2 regions of the Paenibacillus sp. FSL H8-0259 genome follow, and region 2 is predicted to be linked to the other one. Evidence: a T-box and tRNA genes for the amino acid it is inferred to sense, from the RefSeq annotation. Region 2 holds a T-box; the other holds one or more tRNA genes.
The links. The T-box of region 2 lies ahead of NSU01_RS28190 (valine--tRNA ligase). A T-box ahead of a tRNA ligase gene usually reads a tRNA of that ligase, here a tRNA-Val.
Positions count from the first base shown of each region.

Region 1: it encodes a tRNA-Val, which carries the amino acid that the T-box ahead of NSU01_RS28190 (valine--tRNA ligase) is inferred to sense. The anticodon was not compared.

Region 1 is NZ_CP150147.1:3,411,519-3,414,937, forward strand. It holds gene NSU01_RS14295 (hypothetical protein) at 1-88, opposite strand, end outside; gene NSU01_RS14300 (hypothetical protein) at 177-299, shown strand; gene NSU01_RS14305 (YuzF family protein) at 339-533, opposite strand; tRNA gene NSU01_RS14310 (tRNA-Val) at 1,704-1,775, opposite strand; gene NSU01_RS14315 (NUDIX domain-containing protein) at 2,139-2,615, shown strand; gene NSU01_RS14320 (NUDIX hydrolase) at 2,642-3,124, shown strand; gene NSU01_RS14325 (creatininase family protein) at 3,151-3,419, shown strand, end outside.
Region 2 is NZ_CP150147.1:6,578,267-6,581,685, reverse strand. It holds gene NSU01_RS28195 (stalk domain-containing protein) at 1-483, shown strand, start outside; T-box leader at 647-1,030, shown strand; gene NSU01_RS28190 (valine--tRNA ligase) at 1,300-3,419, shown strand, end outside.

The sequences.
Region 1 (3,419 bases), 3.2 Mb from region 2:
TGGCGATGTTGTCAAAAACAATGGAGAATGCAATACCAAAACTGATGCCTATAAAAAGCGCAGAGAGCAATCTTCTATTATATTTCAACACGCAGCACCCTTTTCAATTATTTAACATTTGTACGCCGATCAGAGATTTTAGTTTCGAGGGGGATAGCCCCAGGGAGGGAACAGACATGAAGCACATAGTTCATCCTCTCTGCACCACCGGATCAACCCAGGCGGACGAGAAGACACCGGCAGTAAGCTTTTGGGCTGCAGCAAGAAAGCTTCTCGGGGCTCAGGTGGAAAAGGCATAAAAAAAGAGCTGCTTTCGCAACTCTCTCATGAACTGCCATTTACTCTGGCATGATCCAAACGATCTCACAGATGCGTACAAAGAATTTTCTGCCTCTGGTATCCAATACAACGTGGTCTGGCTTTACATCCATCAAACAGCCGCTAATCCCGCCGCGAGTGGTTTCAAGTACCACCTGCTTACCTTTTACAGACATTAAGGTTTCAACAACATAGGGATCAATTGGATAGACCATATGGCTTGCGGCATCTGTTGATGCATTGGATACATTTGATTATTCAGCACTTTGTTACCTCCCAAATGGTTATACCTCATGCTATGCAAACGCCTAATTAAAGAGCTAGGCGAGAGCCCATTTAAGATAGGTACTAAGCGTTATGACACAAATACGTTAAAATAATAATTCAACGGAGGGAATCGTTTCGGACAATGTAGATTCTAATTGTATCGTAATCAGATGTCCCGATGAACTTGCTGAAATGGCAAGAGAGTTTACCAATAGAATTATTAGTTTCCATGCTGCGGATATGCAAGACCGAGTCATTTTAGAGAAAAGTGAACTGAACTGGGTGAAGGAGTTTATTTCAGGAGAAGTTGTTGGTCAGGCCGAAGGCCATCGACACGCGACCAGATAATCTCAGCGCAGGGAGGCCGGTTAGTGTTAGCTATTAATTACTAATGATATACCATAATAATATATAAGTTATTCCGAAGAAAAGGATTACACCCAGTATTGAGATGGCAAGAAGAATAAGGATAACTTTATTTCCGTTCATAAATGCACCTCTTAAATAAAATACCTCTCCCAATTTTTAGTGTAGGGGAGAGGTCGAAGCGAAAGATTGGGCAAGCCCTCACAACTCGATTGTAAAGGATTGGAAGAGAACTATCAAATACACATTTAAATGTAGGCTACCTAATGGAGACAAAACCCAATCAAACTATCTAGGATACAGCGTAAGCCGGGGTATGGTGTCCACCGCCTCCCAATCCACAAGCAAACGGCGGGCAGAAGACACCTGAACAACTGCAGGAAGCAGCAATTGTTTCATTAAAAAGAGTTGGTCGCGGTGATCAGATCAAGGAGGTGAACTAAACATGGACTGATATCCTTATGGCGGTTTCCCAGGTCCTGGACCGGAATTCACACAGATGTTTACGGAAGTTTTATTGTCCACTGACAATCAAGCGAAACTTGCCGGTGGCATCCTTTTGAAAAAATGTCAGGGAGTTGTGAAGAAAGGGACAGTCATTGGCAAAATTACAGCTGCTTGAGCTGATCAAGGCAAGAGGGTAGCCGTTTTTGATGGAAAAAACGTCCCCAATCTCAAAAAGTTGAAGAGATGCTATAATCAAAAAAAGACAAAACCCTTATAAAATAAAGGTTTTGTCAGGTGATGCAATATAGGACGGATGGGGTTCGAACCCATGACCCCTACCCTGTCAAGATAGTGCTCTCCCGCTGAGCTACCGTCCTGCAACGAAATTTATAATACCATACGATGTGAGGGAATGGCAAGAATTTTTTATAACGAAGAAATAGACTGGATGTCATATGGGGTTTAATGGAAATAAATAGGAGGTATTGCTATGCTACTCTGGGGAAGCGGATCACGGCGGAAGAGAAGAAGGCCGGCCGTGATTTGACAGGTTAGATTAATCCCTTTACTGGCGGCAGATGATAAGTTAAGGTGCAGGTCCCGCTGAATGTGAGCGGGGCTTTTTTGCAGCGAAAAAGTTGAGCGACACAGAAAAGATTTTATAATATAATGATGGCAATTGTCTGGGAATATCTCTCAATCATTCCATTATACATAATGAAGCCGAAGGAGTTCTTCTAATGATCGTAACTTTGCATGAATCTGAAATGCCTGAGGTTAGTCTTAAGTATGTTGTGATTGTCATGAAGCAGGGTGAGGACTGGGTTCTGGTGCGGCACCGCGAGCGGTCCACATGGGAATTTGCCGGAGGACATATTGAAGCAGGAGAGAGTTCTGATGAAGCTGCCGCCAGGGAGTTGTATGAGGAAACAGGCGCTGAGGCGTACAAGTTATACCCTATATGTGTATATTCGGTCAGAAGTGAAGAAGTACCCGCGAACTACGGGATGCTATACTTTGCAGCTGTAGATAAGTTCGGCCCCCTGCCCCCATATGAAATGGAGGAGATTCGCAGATTCAGAGAAATTCCGGAAACGGTTACGTATCCGGGGATATATCCGATGCTAATCGCGAGAGTAACTGAATATATCAAGCAACTGAGCGGAAATGCCAATGAAAGCAGATCTATTGAACAAGTGGAATTTGGTGCGCAATAATCATACCATTGAACGGAGTGATTGCCGTGTCTATGCCTACTCATATTGTGGCGGTCGGCGGGATTGTTGAGAATGGGCAAGGAGAAATTTTGCTGGTCCGAACGTTTCATGGCGGTTGGGTGTTTCCTGGAGGGCAAGTGGAGGCGGGAGAGAATCTGATGGATGCGCTAACCCGTGAAATACAGGAGGAAAGTGGCATCCTCACTGTGGTTGACCAGCTGATCGGCGTGTATTCCAATACGGGGATGTACAAATGGCATGACGGTGTAACCGATGTCCCGACCAAAGTGATGCTGGACTATGTGTGCAGGCCAATCGGCGGGGCATTAGCAACATCGGATGAAACATCGGAGAGCTGTTGGGTCAGCCGGGATAAAGTGCTTGAGATGATTACCAGCCCTGCTATCCGCACCCGTTATGAAGCTTATCTGGCATTTGACGGTACAGTCGCTTATATGGCCTACCAGACCAAGCCCGAATTTACAGTAAGTCTGAGCAGGAAGATATGATGCAGTACCATATAAGGAGATTATAGATGAACGTAGAATATGGGAAATTAACTTTTCTGGAGATTAAGCAAAAAGCAGCCGAAGGCTATATGGCTATTATTCCAACTGGCTGCACGGAGCAGCAGGGGCCGCATGCGACGGTGGATTTTGATATCTGGCTGGCTACCGAGCTGTCTATTGAAGCAGCAACTATGGCAAATTTGAGCTACGGTGTGAAGTCGCTGGTAATTCCGACGATTCCATTTGGTCCAACTCCCGAGCACCGCAATTACGGCTATGGCTACATCGACATCCC
Region 2 (3,419 bases):
ACGCTTGCCCCGATCACGTACAATGGCACAACGTACCTGCCTGTACGCTCAATCAGTGAAGCGCTGAACACCTCTGTCACTTATGACGCCGCAAACAGCCGGGTCGTCATCGGCGGCTCCGCTTCTCCTGGCACATCCTCTCAGGAACCGGCCGCGGAACCGGTACAGCGTCCGAAGAGCCTGCCGTCCGACTTCCCGCTGCCGTCCGATGCCAAAGTATTCAATCTGATTGAAGGCTCGGCGACCGGCACGCCGTCTGCGACGTTCAGCTATCTGACGAAGCAGGACCTGGAGACGCTTGGCAATACGTACAAAGAGTATTTTGTGCGCAAAGGCGCCACCGCCAAATCCGAGGAGATCTCCGCGGAAGCCTTCTCGATTATCGATGCCGGAAGCACGTTTTCTGTTACACTGGACGCCTACCTGGGAACTGGCAGCTATGGAGGCTACAATATCGTCAACGTGATCTGGAGCGGGAAGTAAGCGGTAGATGGGCAGCTCTCTGTGTATTTATCTCTGTTAGCCCTGTGTATACAACTCCGTTAGACATTTTTTTGAACCGGGCGGTATAAACTCTGACCTTTGTGTGTATGCTGGTTGACTAGGAATAGGACTGAATGTATTATTGACATAAGTAATAACTAGCATAAAGACTGGGAACGGGAAGAGTAGGCGGTCAGCCCTTCAGAGAGCGGAATTGTAGTTGCTGTGAATTTCCGCAGGATGCAGCCCCCGAAGTCGCCCCGGAGTCGCCCTTCTGAGCTTGCCTCCATGTTTATGGAGACCAGGTTAGGATGTGGCCGGACGCAGCCGTTATCTGCATGAGTGTCGCGCTAAGCTTCCGGACCTGTAAGGAGTCCGAGGCAGGGGTTTATTTTTGAAATACAAGAAAGTATAGGTTTTACATTATACTTTATCCTTGTATTTCCGCTGAAACGGATACCGTCCCTTGAAGGACGGCACAGCCGTTTACACCTGATTAGCGCGAAACAAAGGTGGTACCGCGAAAGAATGGCCTTTCGTCCTTTGAGACGAAGGGTCTTTTTGTATTTAAATATAAGGATATATATGTTTCACTCTATCAATCATCCTTATATTTCTCGCTGAAACGGTACCGTCCTTAGACAGGACGGTAAAGCCGTTTCCACTTGTCAGATCGTTACAGAATACAAAAAGCTTCTCATCATTTTCTCTAATGGAGGGTTCACAATGGCTGATAACAACAATACAGCAGCAGAGCTGACGAACCAGCTGGAAGCGGCAGAAGACACCGCTACTGCGAATCACAAGCAAAGCGATATGCCGACTACCTATGATCCGGGGTCGGCGGAGAAGAAATGGTATACTTACTGGATGGAGAACGGCTTCTTCGAAGCAGGCAAACGTCCGGATGCGCAGCCTTACAGCATTGTTATTCCCCCGCCGAATGTAACAGGAATGCTGCATATCGGGCATGCGCTTGATTTCACACTGCAGGATGTTCTGATCCGTACCAAACGGATGCAGGGATATGATACGCTGTGGCTGCCGGGAACGGACCATGCGGGTATCGCTACACAGACTAAGGTAGAGCAGAAGCTGCGCGAGCAGGGGATCTCCCGCCATGATCTGGGACGCGAGAAGTTCCTGGAGCAGGTATGGGCCTGGAAGGAGCAATATGCGGAGACGATTCACGGGCAGTGGGCCAAGATGGGCTTGTCGCTAGACTACTCGCGCGAACGGTTCACCCTGGATGAAGGAATGTCCAGCGGTGTCCGCCAGGTGTTTATTCAGCTGTACCGGAAAGGCCTGATCTACCGCGGCAAACGCATTATCAACTGGGATCCGGCTGCACGCACGGCTCTGTCGGACATCGAAGTTGAATATAAAGAGGTAAATGGCCATCTGTACCATCTGCGCTATCCGCTTAAGGACGGCAGCGGCTATATTACTGTAGCTACAACCCGGCCGGAAACGATGCTGGGCGATACTGCGGTTGCCGTGCATCCGGAAGATGACCGTTACAAGGATCTTATCGGCAAAACGCTGATCCTGCCGATTACCTTGCGGGAAATTCCGGTTATCGCTGATGATTATGTAGATAAGGAATTCGGCAGCGGCGCGGTGAAGATTACCCCGGCACATGATCCGAACGACTTTGAGATGGGCGTGCGCCATAATCTTCCACAGATTAATGTGATGGATGAAGGCGGAATTATGAATGCGGAAGCAGGCAAATACCAGGGACTGGACCGCAGCGACTGCCGCAAGGCGATCATTGCTGACCTGAAGGAGCAGGGCGTACTTGTATCCATTGAGGACCACGTACATCAGGTTGGACACAGCGAGCGTTCGGGAGCCGTAGTTGAGCCTTACCTGTCCACTCAGTGGTTCGTGAAGATGCAGCCGCTGGCAGAAGCGGCCATCGCAGCGCAGAAGGATGGCAGCGGTGTTAACTTCGTACCGGACCGCTTCGAGAAGACTTACCTGAACTGGATCGAGAATGTACGCGACTGGTGTATTTCCCGCCAATTGTGGTGGGGCCACCGTATTCCGGCCTGGTACTCCGAATCTACGGGAGAGATCGTTGTTGCGAATGATGAAGAAGAAGCGCGCACAATCAGCGGTCTGACGGACCTGAAGCAGGATGAGGATGTTCTGGATACCTGGTTCAGCTCGAACCTCTGGCCGTTCGCTACACTGGGCTGGCCTGATGAGAACAGCAGCGACTATCAGCGTTACTATCCGAACAATGTGCTGGTTACCGGCTACGATATCATCTACTTCTGGGTAGCCCGCATGATCTTCTCGGCTCTGGAATTCACCGGACAGAAGCCATTCTCCGACGTGCTGATGCATGGTCTCGTACGCGATGCTGAAGGGCGCAAAATGTCCAAATCACTCGGCAACGGTATCGATCCGCTGGATGTAATCGAGCAGTATGGTGCAGACGCTATGCGCTACATGATTACTACAGGCAGCACAGCCGGTCAGGATCTCCGGTTCCGGATGGAAAAGGTAGAGCAGGCGCGGAATTTTGCCAACAAGATCTGGAATGCCTCACGCTTTGCACTGATGAATCTCGAAGGTGTTTCTTTTGAAGATATTGACATCACAGGTGAGCTCAGCACGGCGGACCACTGGATTCTGCACCGCCTGAACGAAACTTCCCGCGATATTACGCGTCTAATTGACTCGTACGAGTTCGGCGAGACCGGCCGGCTGCTGTACAACTTCATCTGGGATGATCTGTGCGACTGGTATATCGAATTCGCCAAGCTCTCGCTGTACGGAGCGGACGCGGCTGCGAAGGCCAAGACACAATCGGTTCTGGCCTATGTACTGGACCGCACGCTGCGCCTGATTCATCCGTTCATGCCGTTCATTACGGAAGAAATCTGGCAGCATCTGCCGCATCAGGGCGACACCATCACGCTGGC